Regions from separate parts of the Streptomyces venetus genome, predicted to be linked through region 2. Evidence: riboswitches for the same ligand, from Rfam matches in the RefSeq annotation. Region 2 holds a riboswitch; the other holds the start of a gene.
The links. A riboswitch is a leader RNA that binds a small molecule or an ion and turns the genes downstream of it on or off. The one in region 2 is predicted to bind glycine.
Positions count from the first base shown of each region.

Region 1 (8,695 bases), on a different contig from region 2:
CGGGGTCGATGAGGTCCTGGTTGAACTTGTTGGGATCGAGGTTGAAGATCCACTGGATGGGCTTGGAGAACACCGCCAGCAGCGTGAGCAGGATGACGACGACGCCTCCCGCCATCGCCACCTTGTCCCGCTTGAAGCGCATCCAGGCGATCTGGGTGAGCGAGCGACCCTCGATCTGGCTCTTCTTGACCCCGGAGAGCACGGCCTCGGGCTGTGCTCCGGCTTCCGCCCCGGTGGTCTCGATGGGTGCGGTCACGGTGCGATTGACCCCTCTCGGGCCGGCGATCGCCGAGCCCCTGGCTGCCGCTGTAGCGGTTTTGTTTGTCTCGTACACAAGACCGACCCGGCCCGTGTCTTGCGGGGAGTCTTCAACGCTTTGGCGATCTGTTGCCAGACTTGGCGGTGAAAGGATGCGTAAACGTGATGCTGTCTGCGGGGTTCCGTTATCCGGACAGCGGGTAACGGGGGTCGGACGCGCTGCGTCTGGGGGATTTTAGGACACGTCCGCACATTTCGCCCTTATCTACGCGCGGAGAGCTGAGTGGTCGTCACCTTGGGAGGATGGTGCGGGAGAGCTCTTCCAAGCCGCCCGGGACCGGTCAGTACCGGCCCTGCGCCGGCGGGTAGCCGTAGCCCGAGACCGGGGCCTGGACCGGGGCGGTGGCGTGGGCCTCGCGGTCGTAGAAGGGGCGGGCCTTGGCGCGCAGCCACATGGCGACCGGGTCGTGCTCGTCGGACATCGCGACGGTCGACACGGGCAGGCCGTCCGGTACGGCGCCGAGGGACTGCTGCATCATCGCGCGCACGGAGTCCACGGCCGGCGGCGAGGTGTCGTACACATCCAGGCCGATGGCGAGGTACGGCGCCCCGAGCGCGGGCTGCACCCAGGCGCGGCGCAGCGAGCGGACGGCCGGGGTGCGGTGGGCGTTCTGTGCGAGCAGGGCGTAGAACTGCGGGATCTCGATGGCCGGTTCGGACAGCCGCAGGGGGCCGGCGGGCTGGCGGTCCAGGCCCGTGGCGATCCGGCGCAGGTCGAGCCAGGGGATGCCGACGCCGCCGCCCGGGGCGTGCGGGTTGAGCCAGAGGCCGTAGTGGTCGGGGTAGAGGGCGCGGGCGACGTCGACTCCGTCGACCACCTCGTACGAGCGGTTCCAGCCGCTGGCCGAGAGCTCCTGGGCGGAGGTGACGCAGGGCGCGTAACCGTGCCCGTCGACCTCCATGTTGCCGTACTGGGCGTCGGGCGAACCGGCCTGGCCGTGCCACAGCAGCATCCAGATCTGGCCGGAGTGCGGGGTGGCCAGCGCGCGCAGGAGCGCCTCGTAGGCGTCGTAGCGCCCGGGCGTGACCTGGCGCAGCATGTGCTCGACCTGTCCGGCCGCGGCCGTGCCGCTCGCGCTCACCCTTTACCGCCCCTTCGTACCAACGCCTCGACCGTGACCTAGCTTAAGCCCGCGCGGGAGCCCGGGGCTTGGTGCCGCCCTGCGGGTGCGAGCGGCGTGTGGTTCCCGCGCCCCTCCGGGGCGTCGCCCTACCGCTGGTAGAAGGGCCGGACCCGGTGGCGCATCCAGTCACCCACGGGGTCCTCCGCCACGTCCAGGAGCACCAGGTTGACGGGCCAGGGGGCCGGGGCGACGGTGACGGCACGGGTCAGGGCCTCCAGGGGGAGGGCCCGCAGGTCGCCTTCCCACTGGGAGAGTTCGACGCCCACGAACATCACCGGGTCGGCGGTCTCGATCGCGGCGAGGCAGCGGCGGGCGGTGAGGACGACGCCGGTCGCCTCGAACTCCGCGGAGGCGGCGGCGAGGAAGTCCACCGGGTCGTCCTGCCAGTCGGGTTCGAAGAGGCGGACCCGGCCGCCGCTCGCGGGCCCGTCCAGCGGGGTCCGGCCGGCCCGGCAGAGGTCGGCGACGGCGGGCGGAGGGAGCGGGATGCCGACCACCCCACCCGGGTTGACGGCTATCCCCGCGTGCGGGGGCAGACCGCGGGCGAACTCCACGGCGGGGGCGATGGTGTACGACATGTGGGAGCCGACGACCTGGCGGAACTGCTCCTCCGAGCTGAACACCGGCACGAACGCCTGGCCGTCGATCTCGATGCCGGGCAGGTCGAGGGGGCCGCTGTTCGGGCCGCCGCCGCTGGGCAGCGGGATCCAGACGAAACTCCGGCCGAGCACCTCGATGACCCGCCCGGCGGCCGACGGCCCGGCGCCGAGGGAGGCCGAGAGCACCTCCTCCAGCTCGTTGCCGGGCCATCCACCGTGCGGGTGGGTCTGCGTCTGCGCCGGGAAGTCCGCGGAGAAGTCCGCCGGGAAGTCCATCTGCCTACCGCCTGCCTGAAACCACTGCTGTGGCTAAGAAGGCTAGCGGCTCGCGCACGGCGAGCGGTCAGCAGACGCCCAGCGGGTGAAGCACACCGCCCGGGCAGGCCCGGACTCCGGGGTGACCGACCCCGAACCCCGCTGCACGGGCGAGCCCGACCGGTCCGAAGCCACGCCGGTGTGCACGGACGGCCGCGAACCGCACGGCGCGGGTGCCCGACGCCCGAGCCGCCGTCCCTGCTTCCGCGGGCGCCCTGCGACTCACGACGCAGCGACCAGCGCCGAACCACAGTGCACGAGCGAACGCGACCGGTCCGAAGCCACGCCACAGACGGGCCCCGGGCGCCCGCCCCCGAACCACAACCCACGGACACCGACACCCGAACCGCCAAGCCTCAACCTGCGGGCGCCCTGCGGCCCACGACGCCGCGACCAGCGCCGAACCACAGTGCACGAGCGAACGCGACCGGTCCGAGACCACGCCACGGGCGGACCCCGGACGACCGCCCCCGAACCACAACCCACGGACACCGACACCCCGACACCCAAGCCGCCAAGCCTCAAACCCGCGGACGCCCCGCGGCCCACGACGCCGCGACCAGCGCCGAACCACGCTGCGCGGGCTCCCGGTGCCACGGCGGCAGGCGCGTTGTATGGGCCTCGGGCCGTGGGGGTCAGTGGGTGAAGCCGATGTGGTGCAGGGTGTTGGCCGTGTTGCGGTCGGCGAGGATGGCCGAGCCGCAGCCCGCGGGGAGGTCGCCGCGTTCCACCGAGCGCAGCAGGCGGGTGCTCGCGGCGCGGTGGCGCAGGAAGGCGTACCGCGAGACGCCGCGACCGCGGTCGCGCTGACCGGCCAGGGCCTGCTCCGGTGTGACGTCGAGGAGCAGGAGATGCAGGGTGCCGCCCCGGCGTCGGGCCTCGCGGGCCAGCCAGCGGCGGACCCAGGTCTGGGTGCCGCAGTCGTGCACCACGACGCCCTCACCGGCGCGCAGGGCGCGGCGCAGCCCGGCGTAGTGGGCGAGGCGGACGAGCGGCCGGTAGACCGCGTAGGGCAGGAAGCGCGGCATGCGGTCCTCCCAGCGGTCGCGGGTGTCCTGGGAGTCGACGCGCCGGCCCGGCACGGTACGCCGCATCAGCGTGGACTTGCCGCTGCCGGGCAGGCCCGTGACCACGACCAGGTCGCGGGGGCCGAACAGCAGCGCCTGCGGGCCGCGGCCGGAGCGGTCGCGCAGATCGCGGACGACCGGCACGGGCAGCGGGCCGCAGACCGCCCGGGCCGGAGCGGCCGGCTGCTCGGGCAGCGCGATGCCCGACGTCGTGGCGTACGCGGTGGTCCTGTTCACCGTGATCGTCCTCCCCTGGGGCCAGGTACGGAGTCCCATCCCCGCCGAGTGTAAAGAGAAGGTAATGCCCGATGCCTCTTGTTTCAGTCCTCTTCCTGCAACAGCCCTGCTACAGGGTGTTCCCCCTGCCACCCCGCGAGGATGCGTGCAATGATGTGCCCGCCAACTGCATACCGGCCGTTTGAATCCGCGCGGGAGAGTTCCCAGCACCGCTGACGCTGGGGCGCCGAAGGAGCAAGTCCCTCCCTTGAATCTCTCAGGCCCCGTTACCGCGCGGGCGAGGCACATCTGAAAAGCGGGTCGCCCACCGGGCGGCTCCACCCAAGGTGCAAGCCGTGCCCCGTGTGGTCATGGCGAACCTCTCAGGTTCCGATGACAGATGGGGAGGAACGACCTCGCCCGTCATGCATCTGGGAGACACCGACCGTGAGCAGTACAGGAGAACTCCGTCACACCGCGCTCGATGCCCTGCATCGCTCGCTCGGCGCGACGATGACCGACTTCGCCGGCTGGGACATGCCCCTGCGCTACGGCTCCGAGCGTGACGAGCACAACGCCGTGCGCACGAGGGCCGGGCTCTTCGACCTCTCCCACATGGGCGAGATCACCGTCACCGGCCCGCAGGCCGCCGCCCTCCTCGACCACGCGCTGGTCGGCAACATCGGCGGCGTCAAGCCCGGCCGCGCCCGCTACACCATGATCTGCCGGGCCGACGGCGGCATCCTCGACGACCTGATCGTCTACCGGCTGGCCGAGACCGAGTACATGGTGGTCGCCAACGCCTCCAACGCCCAGGTGGTCCTGGACGCGCTGGTGGAACGTTCCGCCGGCTTCGACGCCGAGGTGCGCGACGACCGGGACGCCTACGCCCTGATCGCCGTACAGGGCCCCGAGTCGCCGGGGATCCTGAAGTCCCTGACCGACGCCGACCTCGACGGCCTGAAGTACTACGCCGGGCTGCCCGGTACGGTCGCGGGTGTCCCGGCCCTGATCGCCCGTACCGGGTACACCGGCGAGGACGGCTTCGAACTGTTCGTGAAGCCGGAGCACGCGGTCGAGCTGTGGCAGGCCCTGACCAAGGCAGGCGAGGGCGCCGGGCTGGTCCCGTGCGGGCTGTCCTGCCGCGACACGCTGCGCCTGGAGGCGGGCATGCCGCTCTACGGGCACGAGCTCAGCACCTCCCTCACCCCCTTCGACGCCGGGCTCGGCCGGGTGGTGAAGTTCGAGAAGGAGGGCGACTTCGTCGGGCGCGAGGCGCTGGCAGAGGCCGCCTCCCGCGCCGAGCGGAACCCGCCCCGCGTCCTGGTCGGCCTGGTCGCCGAGGGCCGCCGGGTCCCGCGCGCCGGGTACGCGGTCGTCGCCGGCGGCGAGGTGATCGGCGAGGTCACCTCCGGCGCCCCCTCCCCCACGCTCGGCAAGCCGATCGCGATGGCCTACGTCGACGCCGGGCACGCCGCTCCCGGCACGCCCGGTGTGGCCGTGGACATCCGGGGCAGTCACGAGCCGTACGAGGTCGTGGCGCTGCCGTTCTACAAGCGGCAGAAGTAGACACTGGCCGTAGGCCGCCACCGCGGTCCCGGGCCCGTCATCCTCCCGCTCACCAGCGGTTCCCTTCATCAGCACTCCCGCGCGTACAGGAGAATTCAGGCCATGAGCAACCCCCAGCAGCTGCGCTACAGCAAGGAGCACGAGTGGCTGTCGGCCGCCGAGGACGGCGTCTCGACGGTCGGTATCACGGAGCACGCCGCGAACGCCCTCGGCGACGTCGTCTTCGTCCAGCTCCCCGAGGTCGGTGACACGGTGTCCGCGGGCGAGACCTGCGGCGAGCTGGAGTCGACCAAGTCGGTCTCCGACCTGTACTCCCCGGTCGCCGGCGAGGTCACCGAGGTCAACGAGGACGTCGTCAACGACCCGTCCCTGGTGAACTCGGCCCCCTTCGAGGGCGGCTGGCTGTTCAAGGTGCGCGTCACGGACGAGCCGGGCGACCTGCTCTCCGCCGACGAGTACACCGCGTTCTCCGCCGGCTGAGGAGTCGTAGCCGTATGTCCGTCCTGAACACACCCCTGCACGAGCTCGACCCGGCCGTGGCCGCCGCGGTCGACGCCGAGCTGCACCGCCAGCAGTCCACGCTCGAGATGATCGCCTCGGAGAACTTCGCTCCGGCCGCGGTCATGGAGGCACAGGGCTCGGTCCTCACCAACAAGTACGCCGAGGGCTACCCGGGCCGCCGCTACTACGGCGGCTGCGAGCACGTCGACGTGGTCGAGCAGATCGCGATCGACCGCGTCAAGGAGCTGTTCGGCGCCGAGCACGCCAACGTCCAGCCGCACTCGGGCGCCCAGGCCAACGCCGCCGCGATGTTCGCGCTGCTCAAGCCGGGCGACACCATCATGGGCCTGAACCTCGCGCACGGCGGGCACCTGACCCACGGCATGAAGATCAACTTCTCCGGCAAGCTCTACGACGTCGTCGCCTACCACGTGGGCGAGGACGGCCGGGTCGACATGGGTGAGGTGGAGCGGCTCGCCAAGGAGTCCAGGCCGAAGCTGATCGTCGCGGGCTGGTCGGCGTACCCGCGGCAGCTGGACTTCGCCGCCTTCCGCCGGATCGCGGACGAGGTCGGCGCGTACCTGATGGTCGACATGGCGCACTTCGCCGGTCTCGTGGCGGCGGGGCTGCACCCCAACCCGGTGCCGCACGCGCACGTGGTCACCACCACGACCCACAAGACGCTGGGCGGCCCGCGCGGCGGTGTGATCCTCTCCACGGCCGAACTGGCCAAGAAGATCAACTCCGCTGTCTTCCCCGGTCAGCAGGGCGGTCCGCTGGAGCACGTGATCGCGGCCAAGGCGGTCGCCTTCAAGGTCGCGGCCTCGGAGGACTTCAAGGAGCGCCAGCGCCGTACGCTGGAGGGCGCCCGCATCCTGGCCGAGCGTCTGGTGAAGGACGACGCCCGGGCGGCCGGTGTGGACGTCCTGTCCGGCGGCACGGACGTCCACCTGGTCCTGGTGGACCTGCGCCACTCGGAGCTGGACGGTCAGCAGGCCGAGGACCGCCTCCACGAGGTGGGCATCACCGTCAACCGCAACGCGATCCCGAACGACCCGCGTCCGCCGATGGTGACGTCCGGTCTGCGGATCGGCACGCCGGCCCTGGCGACCCGGGGCTTCGAGGCCGAGGACTTCGCGGAGGTCGCGGACGTCATCGCCGAGGCGCTGAAGCCGTCCTACGACGCGGAGGCGCTCAAGGCCCGGGTGAAGGCCCTGGCCGACAAGCACCCGCTGTACCCGGGTCTGAACAAGTAACGAGAACCGCTCGGGGTCGCCGTGCCGCCACCTGCGGGCGCGGCGGCCCACCCCCTGTGCACCACCCCGTAGTCAGGAGTACCCCCGTGGCCATCTCGGTCTTCGACCTGTTCTCGATCGGCGTCGGCCCGTCCAGCTCCCACACGGTCGGCCCCATGCGGGCGGCCGGGCTGTTCGCCCGGCGGCTGCGCAACGAGAAGCTGCTGGACTCGGTGGCCTCGGTGCGCGCCGAGCTGTACGGCTCGCTCGGTGCCACGGGCCACGGCCACGGCACGCCGAAGGCGGTGCTGCTCGGCCTGGAGGGCGACTCGCCGCGCACGGTGGACGTGGAGACGGCCGACGAGCGGGTGGGCACGATCAAGGCGGACGGCCGGCTGAACCTGCTGGGCGAGCACGAGATCGCGTTCTCCTTCGACGACGACATGGTCCTGCACCGCCGCAAGGCCCTGCCGTACCACGCGAACGGCATGACCCTGTGGGCGTACGACGCCTCGGGCGCGGAGCTGCTGACGAAGACGTACTACTCGGTCGGCGGTGGCTTCGTCGTCGACGAGGACGCGGTCGGCGCGGACCGCATCAAGCTCGACGACACCGTGCTGAAGTACCCCTTCCGCACCGGCGACGAGCTGCTGCGCATGGCCGAGGAGACGGGCCTGTCCATCTCGGCGCTGATGCTGGAGAACGAGCGCGCCTGGCGCACCGAGGAGGAGATCCGCGAGGGCCTGCTGGAGATCTGGCAGGTGATGCGGGACTGCGTGGCGCGCGGCCTGTCCCAGGAGGGCATCCTGCCCGGCGGCCTGAAGGTCCGCCGCCGCGCCGCGAACACCGCGCGCAAGCTGCGCTCCGAGGGCGACCCGAAGGCCCTCGCCATGGAGTGGATCACCCTCTACGCGATGGCGGTGAACGAGGAGAACGCGGCCGGCGGCCGGGTCGTCACCGCCCCGACGAACGGCGCGGCCGGCATCATCCCGGCGGTCCTCCACTACTACGTCAACTTCGTGCCCGGCGCCGACGAGGAGGGCGTGGTCCGCTTCCTGCTCGCCGCGGGCGCGATCGGCATGCTGTTCAAGGAGAACGCCTCCATCTCCGGCGCCGAGGTCGGCTGCCAGGGCGAGGTGGGCTCCGCCTGCTCGATGGCGGCGGGCGCGCTTGCCGAGGTCCTCGGCGGCTCCCCGGAACAGGTCGAGAACGCCGCGGAGATCGGCATGGAGCACAACCTCGGCCTCACCTGCGACCCGGTCGGCGGCCTGGTCCAGATCCCGTGCATCGAACGCAACGGCATGGCCGCGGTGAAGGCCGTCACCGCCGCACGCATGGCGATGCGCGGCGACGGCTCCCACAAGGTGTCCCTGGACAAGGTCATCAAGACGATGAAGGACACCGGCGCGGACATGTCGGTCAAGTACAAGGAGACGGCCCGGGGCGGGCTGGCGGTGAACATCATCGAGTGCTGAGCGCCGGGGCACCGGGTCACCGGGCGTCGTCTTGCGATGCGAGATGGCAATACCGAAAAACAAGATGGCTGACATCGTTGCAGTGACCATGTTTCACGCGTGAAGGACCGACGATGCCCGCCCCAGCCCCTGGTTCAGCCCCGACGCCCGTCAACCCACGGTCCCGCGTCCTCGTCGCCAGCCTCATGGGCACGACGATCGAGTTCTACGACTTCTACATCTACGCGACCGCCGCGGTGCTCGTCTTCCCCCAGCTGTTCTTCCCGAGCAGCGACC
Region 1 is NZ_BAABET010000011.1:27,719-36,413, reverse strand. It holds gene ABEA82_RS30960 (ABC transporter permease) at 1-256, opposite strand, end outside; gene ABEA82_RS30955 (enhanced serine sensitivity protein SseB C-terminal domain-containing protein) at 600-1,400, opposite strand; gene ABEA82_RS30950 (enhanced serine sensitivity protein SseB) at 1,529-2,317, opposite strand; gene ABEA82_RS30945 (AAA family ATPase) at 2,992-3,660, opposite strand; glycine riboswitch at 3,843-3,942, shown strand; glycine riboswitch at 3,943-4,049, shown strand; gene gcvT (glycine cleavage system aminomethyltransferase GcvT) at 4,087-5,208, shown strand; gene gcvH (glycine cleavage system protein GcvH) at 5,311-5,688, shown strand; gene glyA (serine hydroxymethyltransferase) at 5,703-6,965, shown strand; gene ABEA82_RS30925 (L-serine ammonia-lyase) at 7,052-8,419, shown strand; gene ABEA82_RS30920 (MFS transporter) at 8,533-8,695, shown strand, end outside.
Region 1: linked by a shared signal. The riboswitch ahead of gcvT (glycine cleavage system aminomethyltransferase GcvT) and the one ahead of gcvP (aminomethyl-transferring glycine dehydrogenase) in region 2 are both predicted to bind glycine.

Region 2 (8,695 bases):
GCGATCCACCGGTGCCCACGATCTCCCCCGCCATCACATCACCCCGATTCCCCCGGGCACGGCACCCGGCCCACCACCTGAAGACTAACGCTATATCGCGACATACCCAACGGCCAACCCCGCGTCCCTCGTGGGTGACGATCAAGAGCCACCCAGATGCACACGTACCCGGCATAAAGAGCTCGCCGGGCTACCGTGCACCCATGAGCCTGAGCATCCGCAACCAGCTCCCCGGCACCGTCACCACCGTCACGCCGGGCGAGGCCATGGCGACGGTCAAGGTGCGCCTCGCCGGCGGCCAGCACCTCACCGCGGCGATCACCCGCGAGGCCGCGGACGACCTCGGTCTCACCACGGGCAGCTCCGTGCGCGCCCTGGTGAAGTCGACGGAGGTCGCGCTGGCCACCACCCCCGTAGAGGGCCTGTCCATCCGCAACCGGCTCCCCGGCACGGTCACGGCCGTCGCGACCGGCGAGGCCATGGCCACCGTCCGGATCACCGTCGAGGGCGGCCAACTGACGGCCGCGATCACCAGGGACGCCGCCGACGACCTCGCCCTCGCGGCCGGCGCCCCCGTCGTCGCCCTGATCAAGTCGACCGAGGTGTCACTGGCCGCCGAGTGAGCCGGTGAACGGCGGGAGGGGCCCCGCCGGCAGCGGAGCCCCTCCCCCTGACGGGTCGGCCGGTCAGTCCTCGTACGCGTCCAGCGGCGGGCAGGAGCAGACCAGGTTCCGGTCGCCGAAGGCCTGGTCGATGCGGCGCACCGGCGGCCAGTACTTGTCGGCGGGGGAGACCCCGGCCGGGAAGACTGCGTCCTCACGGCTGTAGGTGTGCTCCCAGTCCCCGGCCAGCGTGCCGGCGGTGTGCGGGGCGCCGCGCAGCGGGTTGTCGTCCGTGGGCCACTCGCCGGAACCGACCTTCTCGATCTCCGCGCGGATGGCGATCATCGCCTCGCAGAACCGGTCCAGCTCGGCCAGGTCCTCCGACTCGGTCGGTTCGATCATCAGCGTCCCGGCCACCGGGAACGACATCGTCGGCGCGTGGAAGCCGTAGTCGATCAGCCGCTTGGCGACGTCGTCGACACTCACTCCGGTCGCCTTGGTCAGCGGCCGCAGGTCGATGATGCACTCGTGCGCGACGAGGCCGCCGGGGCCGGTGTACAGCACCGGGTAGTGCGGCTCCAGCCGCTTGGCGACGTAGTTGGCGCTGAGCACCGCCACCTGGGTGGCCCGCTTCAGCCCCTCACCGCCCATGAGCCGGACGTACGCCCACGAGATGGGCAGGATGCCGGCGGAGCCCCACGGCGCCGCGGAGAGCGGACCGACACCCGTCTCCGGGCCCGCCTCCGGCTGTAGCGGGTGGTTCGGCAGGTACGGCGCGAGGTGCTCCCGCACCGCCACCGGACCGACGCCGGGACCGCCGCCGCCGTGCGGGATGCAGAAGGTCTTGTGCAGGTTCAGGTGCGAGACGTCACCGCCGAAGTGGCCGGGCTTGGCGAGCCCCACGAGCGCGTTGAGGTTGGCCCCGTCGACGTAGACCTGCCCGCCCGCCTCGTGCACCTGGGCACAGATCTCGGAGACGTGCTCCTCGAAGACGCCGTGCGTGGACGGGTACGTGATCATCAGCACCGCCAGCTCGTCCCGGTGCTGCTCGATCTTCGCCCGCAGGTCCTCGACGTCGATCTCGCCGTCCTCGGCGGTCTTCACGACGACGACCTTCATGCCCGCCATCACCGCGCTCGCGGCGTTGGTGCCGTGCGCGGAGGAGGGGATCAGGCACACGGTGCGCTGTTCGTCCCCGTTGGCCCGGTGGTACCCGCGCACGGCGAGCAGACCGGCCAGTTCGCCCTGGGACCCGGCGTTCGGCTGGAGGGAGACCTTGTCGTACCCGGTGACCTCGGCGAGACGGTCCTCCAGCTCATGGATGAGCGTGAGGTAGCCCGCGGCCTGCTCGGCGGGCGCGAAGGGGTGCAGCTGCCCGAACTCGGGCCAGGTGACCGGCTCCATCTCCGTGGTCGCGTTGAGCTTCATGGTGCAGGAGCCCAGCGGGATCATGCCGCGGTCGAGCGCGTAGTCGCGGTCGGCGAGCCGCCGCAGGTAGCGCAGCATGGCCGTCTCGGAGCGGTGCTGGTGGAAGACGGGGTGCGTCAGGTACTCGTCGGTACGCAGCAGAGCCTCCGGAAGCACCTCCTCCGTTGCCGTGTCCAGCGCCTCGACGCCGCCTTCGACGCCGAAGGCGCCCCATACGGCACGCAGCTGGGCGCGCGTGGTGGTCTCGTCGCAGGCGATCGAGACGTGGTCGGCGTCGACCAGCCGCAGGTTGACCCCGTTCTCCCGCGCGGCGGCCACGACGTCGGCGGCCCTGCCCGGCACACGCACCGTCACGGTGTCGAAGTAGGCACCGTGCACGACCTCGGCCCCGCCGTTCTCCAGCCCGGCGGCGAGGATCGTGGCGTACCGGTGGGTGCGCCGCGCGATGCCCTTCAGGCCCTCCGGCCCGTGGTAGACGGCGTACATACCGGCCATCACGGCGAGCAGGACCTGCGCGGTGCAGATGTTGCTGGTGGCCTTCTCGCGGCGGATGTGCTGCTCGCGCGTCTGGAGCGCGAGGCGGTAGGCCTTGTTCCCGTCGGCGTCCACGGACACCCCGACGAGCCGGCCGGGCAGGCTGCGCGCCATCTTCTCGCGCACCGCCATGTAGCCGGCGTGCGGCCCGCCGAAGCCCATCGGCACACCGAAGCGCTGCGTCGTGCCGACCGCGATGTCCGCGCCGAGCTCACCGGGGGACTTCAGCAGCGTCAGCGCGAGCAGGTCGGCGGCGACGGTGACGATCGCCCCGAGCTCGTGCGCCTGGTCGACGACCGGCTTGATGTCCCGTACGGCCCCGGAGGCGCCCGGGTACTGGATCAGCACGCCGTTGATCTCACGCTCGGCGATCTCGGCCGGGATGCCGTCGGTGAGGTCGGCGACGACTACCTCGACGCCGGTCGGCTCGGCCCGGGTTTGGATCACGGCGACGGTCTGCGGCAGCGCGTCCGCGTCGACCAGGAACAGGCCCTTCTTGTTCTTGCCCAGACGCCGCGACAGCGCCATGGCCTCGGCGGCCGCGGTGCCCTCGTCGAGCAGGGAGGCGCCGGAGGTCGGCAGTCCGGTGAGGTCGGCGACCATGGTCTGGAAGTTGAGCAGTGCCTCGAGCCGCCCCTGCGAGATCTCCGGCTGGTACGGCGTGTAGGCCGTGTACCAGGCCGGGTTCTCCATGACGTTGCGCATGACGACCGGCGGCGTGAAGGTGCCGTAGTACCCGAGCCCGATCATGGAGCCGAGGACCTGGTTGCGGTCGGCGAGCAGGCGCAGTTCGGCGATCACCTCGGCCTCGCTGCGGGCACCCGGCAGGTCGAGCGCCTCGGTGCTCTTGATCACGGCCGGGACCGCGGCGGCCGTGAGCTCGTCCAGCGAGCCGTAGCCGACCTGCGCGAGCATCTTGGCGCGGGCCTCGTGGTCGGGGCCGATGTGGCGCTGCTCGAAGGGGACTGCCTCTTCGAGCTCGGAGAGCGGAATGCGATGGGCGGTCATTTGCGGAGGCCTCCTGGTCTGACACGACCTTCGAGGGGCACCACGGCGCGGGTACCCGGACGGCCTCCCCCTCTGTCATCTCAACCTGAGAGCTTCACCGGATCGCCCGAAGGCCTCCGGCTTTCACCGTCGGTGAGAGCGGAAGCCGTCGACACCCGCCCTGCTTTCCAGAGTGACCTCGTCCGTGCGGTACGTGTGCCTGAGAGATTCCGGGGAGGATTTGCTCCTTCGGCGCCTCCGATGATGTCCGGAGGACTCTCCCGCACGGGGTCAGCAGCCGTTGCCAGCCTACCAGCGAGGTCTACGCACGAACCTTCGAGTGGCCACACTCCCCATTGTGCCGTTTTGTAGTGTTTACGGATGAGTTGCGACCACGTGGAGGGCCCGTGCGAACCGAGATCGATCCGCGCAACCTGATCGGCCGCAAGGCGTTCGACCGCAACGGAACCAGGATCGGCACGATCGACGAGGTGTACCTCGACGACGCCACCGGGGAGCCGGAGTGGGCGGCCATACGGACCGGCCTGTTCAGCAGGGACGCCTTCGTCCCTCTCGAGCCCAGTGAACTGATCGACGGCGCCCTCCACGTCCCCTTCGACCGCGCCCTGATCAAGGACGCCCCCGACTTCGGCGTGGGCCGCCATCTCTCCCCTGAGCAGGAACTCCAGCTCTACCACCACTACGGCCTCGACGTGGCCGCCCCTCCCTCGCTCCCGGACCACGACTTCGGCAAGCTGGCCGGCAAGGACGAGAAGGCCACCTGACGCCCTCGACGGCCCCCTACGGGGCCACGGTCCGCGACCCCACGGCCCCCGCCCCACCATCCGGTCCTCGGCTCCCCTCCGGTCTCGGTAACACCAGCGGCAACGGATCCGCCGGCTCCAGCTCCGGATCGTCGGTCCGGAGCGTCCGCACCCGCCCCGGCTTCGAGTCGGGCGTCTCGAACCGCACGGTGACCCGCCCCAGTCCACTGCCCTGCACCCATCCGTGCCCGAACTCGGCGTGCCGCACGTCGTGCCCGGCGGGCCAGCGCCGCTCGGCGAGCGCCGGCCGCTCCTCGACCGGCGCCGTGGCGGGCTCCTCGACGGGCCCCTCCGCGTCCGCCCGCTCCCCCGCCGCCTGCGCGAAGAGGTCCTCCTGCGTGTAGTCGGCGAGCCCGCTGACCCCCACCCCGAGCAGCCGCACACCACCCGTCGTGTCGACCGAGTCCAGCAGTCTGGCCGCCGCCTCCCGTATCACCCCGGGGTCGTCCGTCGGCCCGCGCAGGGTCTCGGACCGGGTCAGCGTCGAGAAGTCGTACCGGCGCACCTTCAGCACGATGGTCCGCCCGGACAGCCCGGCCTCCCGCAGCCGCCGCACGCAGCGGTCGGCGAGCCGCTGCACCTCGAGACCGACACGCAGCCGGTCGTGGATGTCCACGTCGTAGGTGTCCTCGACCGACACCGACTTCGCCTCCCGCTCCGCCACCACGGGCCGGTCGTCCCGCGCCAGCGCCATCGCGTAGAGCCCGTGCCCGTGCGCCTTGCCCAGCAGCCGCACCAGCTCGTCCTCCCCCGCCTCGGCGATCTCCTCGACCGTGGTGATCCCGGCCCGCCGCAGATGGTCGCCGGTCGCCGGGCCGACTCCCGGCAGCGTCCGCACGGACATGGGGCCGAGCATGGCCCGCTCGGTCCCCGGCTCGATCACCACCAGCCCGTCGGGCTTGGCCTGCTCCGAGGCGATCTTCGCCAGCATCTTCGAGGCGGCGAGGCCGACCGACCCCGTGAGCCCGGTGACTGTCCGGATGTCCGTGCGCAGCCGCACCCCGGCCAGCCGCGCCGACCGCTCGTCCCAGGCCACTCCCCCGGCCTCCAGGTCCACGAAAGCCTCGTCCAGGCTCAGCGGCTCCACGAGCGGCGACAGCCCGTGCAGCAGCTCCATCACCCGCTCGCTGATCGCCCGGTAGAACCCGAAGCGCGGCACGAGGTAGGCGGCATGGGGTGCGAGCCGCCGGGCCTGCGCCATGGGCATCGCGGAATGCACCCCGAAGACCCGGGCCTCGTACGAGGCCGTGGCCACCACGCCCCGCGGTCCGAGGCCGCCCACCACGACGGCCTTCCCGCGCAGGCTCGGCTTGGACGCCTGCTCCACCGAGGCGAAGAAGGCATCCATGTCGAGGTGCAGGATCGTGGGCGCGGTTCTCACAACTCCGATGCTGCCCTACGCCACTGACAACGCCCCGGAGGATCACCCGCCCGTGGGGCAAGCGCTTGCCGACGGGTGCGTAAACGTCCCGCCTCAAGCGTTGACCGCGCTCCCGAGCGGCTCAGACCGCCCGGTTCCGCCGCCGCGCCAGTTCGTCCGCCGGATTGGTCCCCACCAGGGTCTCGCCGGTGTCGATCCGCTCCCCGTGCAACTGGGACAGTGCGCTCTCGACGTCCCGCCACACCACGCCCACGGCGATCCCGAAGACACCCTGGCCTCCTTGGAGCAGGGCATGCACCTCGTCCGGCGAGCTGCACTCGTAGACCGTCGCCCCGTCACTCATCAGCGTCAGGCGCTCCAGGTCGCTGAAACCGCGTTCCCTGAGGTGCTGGACGGCCGTGCGGATGTTCTGCAGCGACACCCCGGTGTCGAGGAACCGCTTGACGATCTTCAGGACGACGACGTCCCGGAAGCTGTACAGCCGCTGCGTCCCCGACCCGTAGGCGGGGCGCACACTCGGCTCGACGAGGCCGGTTCTGGCCCAGTAGTCCAGCTGCCGGTAGGTGATACCGGCGGCCGCACAGGCCGTGGGCCCGCGATAGCCGATCTGCTCGGACGCCTCGGACGCCATGGACGTCGTCCCTCCGCTGCTCGGCACGGCCGTAGAGAGCTGCGGAGCGTGATCGGCCGCGTCACCGGGCTGGGGATATCCCCCGCTCGCGCGGAGCCGAGAACCGGGGGGAGCGTACGGACCACTCACCCTGAGACTGCGCTCGGGGCCGCCCCCAGCCGTACCGTCGCCGCTGCTTCTCACGCCGACCTCCGTCCTTGACCTGCCTTCTCGACGGTAGGCAGTCACCAGGGGTGCGTCAACGATCGCCACACTCGCCACGCCGAGTGATAATCACCCTAAGAGTGGTTTCCCGTGCCCCACCGCGGGGAAAGGCTAGCCGAATGCCCTCGGGACGGGCCGTGTGACGCTCTCACTCGCCGCCGGCACATGCGGGCATTTCGCCCGTCCGACATGCGGCGGGCGGCCCTGACGCGGACCTTGTCGTCCACCGGGCCGCCCACATGTCCCACCGGCTGCCGCCGCTCCTCGCCGTCCGGCTGTCTCCGGCGTGCGGAGCTCACTGGCTGCTGCTGCCGAAGTCTTCCGGGGAGATCTGGTCGAGGAACTCGCGGAACTTCTCCACCTCGTCCTCCTGCTCGTCCGGGATCGCGATACCGGCGTCGTCGAGCACCGTGTCGCTGCCGTAGATCGGCGTCCCGGTACGCAGGGCCAGCGCTATGGCGTCGGACGGGCGGGCGCTCACCTCGACGCCGCTGGCGAAGACCAGCTCCGCGTAGAAGACACCCTCACGCAGGTCCGTGATGCGCACTTCCGTGAGCTCCTGACCGACGGCTTCCAGCACGTCCTTGAACAGGTCGTGGGTCAGCGGCCGCGCGGGAGCCATGCCCTGCTGGGCGAAGGCGATCGCCGTCGCCTCACCCGGTCCGATCCAGATGGGGAGGTAACGGTCGCCTCCCACTTCACGCAGCAGCACGATCGGTTGGTTGGAGGGCATTTCCACCCGGACACCTACGACATCGAGCTCGTTCACACAGCAACCCTAGGCCGTGCTCGGGACGTTTGGGTAGTCGGGCAGGCAATGGGCGCCCGATCCGGCCTCGTGCAACCGGCACACATCAGGGCAGCCGCACCCCGAGCGCCGTCTGCACCAGCGCGGCGTGCAGCTTCACCGTGAGCCCCGCCAGCTCCTTGGTACGGGCCTCCGCATGGGCCCTGGTCTGCGGGTTCCGGTGCCGCTTCAGCGGGGCCACCACCTGGTCCACGAGCCCGGCCTCACGGTCGGCGGCGGCCTTCATGACCCGCAGGTGCCGCGGCTCGATCCCGAACCGCCCCAGCTCGGCGACGAGCCCGGCCACCGTGGCCGCCTCCGCCTCGTACGCCCCGTCCTCCAGTGGGGTGACGAGCCCGTACGACTGCCACTCCCTGAGCTCCCGCTCGTCGACACCGGCGGCGGTGAGCAGCTCCTCACGGCTGATCCTGGCCGCGGCGGGTGCCTCGGAGGGCTCGGGTGCGGAGTCGTCGCCGTCCCGCTGCCGCCCCAGAGAGGGCAGCGGAACCGCCTCACCGCGCTCCATGGCGTCCAGGTGCTCGCGGATCACCTTCAGAGGCAGGTAGTGGTCCCGCTGCATCCGCAGGACATGCCCGAGACGCTCGACGTCGCGAGCGCTGAACTTGCGATACCCCGCCGGGGTCCGCTGCGGCTCGATGAGCCCCTCCGACTCCAGGAAACGGATCTTGGAGATGGTGACTTCGGGAAACTCGTCACGCAGCACGTTCAGCACCGTGCCGATGCTCATCAGCCCACTGTCCGTGGCGGCGGTGCCGTGCCGGGCACCGCCGCTCGGTGTTTGCAGCATGGACCTTCCCTGACGGACGGACCTTCGGGGGGCTCCCCGGACGGAATCCGGGTCAGTAGCCCCGCTGGCTGGCGTAGAAGACCAGCCGGTACTTGCCGATCTGCACCTCGTCGCCGTTGTTCACGGCGACCTGGTCGATCCGCTCGCGGTTCACGTACGTGCCGTTCAGGCTGCCCACGTCGGCCACCGTGAACGAGCCGTCCTGTCCGCGGCGGAACTCCACGTGCCGCCGGGACACCGTCACGTCGTCCAGGAAGATGTCGCTCTGCGGGTGACGCCCGGCCGTGGTCAGGTCGCCGTCCAGCAGGAAGCGGCTGCCCGAGTTCGGCCCGCGGCGCACGACCAGGAGCGCGGAACCCAGCGGCAACGCGTCGACGGCCGCCTGCGCCTCGGGAGAGAGCGTCGGCATCGGCGTCTGGCCGGTGGCCTCGCTGTCGTAGGCCTCGAGACCGGAGATGGAGATCGTGGACGTCGTCTCGGACGGACGCTCCGGGGCGGCTCCGGCTCGC
Region 2 is NZ_BAABET010000014.1:6,243-14,937, reverse strand. It holds gene ABEA82_RS34925 (DUF1707 SHOCT-like domain-containing protein) at 1-34, opposite strand, end outside; gene ABEA82_RS34920 (TOBE domain-containing protein) at 204-623, shown strand; gene gcvP (aminomethyl-transferring glycine dehydrogenase) at 687-3,572, opposite strand; glycine riboswitch at 3,750-3,845, opposite strand; gene ABEA82_RS34910 (PRC-barrel domain-containing protein) at 3,959-4,336, shown strand; gene ABEA82_RS34905 (DNA polymerase IV) at 4,353-5,756, opposite strand; gene ABEA82_RS34900 (MerR family transcriptional regulator) at 5,878-6,570, opposite strand; gene ABEA82_RS34895 (bifunctional nuclease family protein) at 6,887-7,360, opposite strand; gene ftsR (transcriptional regulator FtsR) at 7,446-8,186, opposite strand; gene ABEA82_RS34885 (FHA domain-containing protein) at 8,239-8,695, opposite strand, start outside.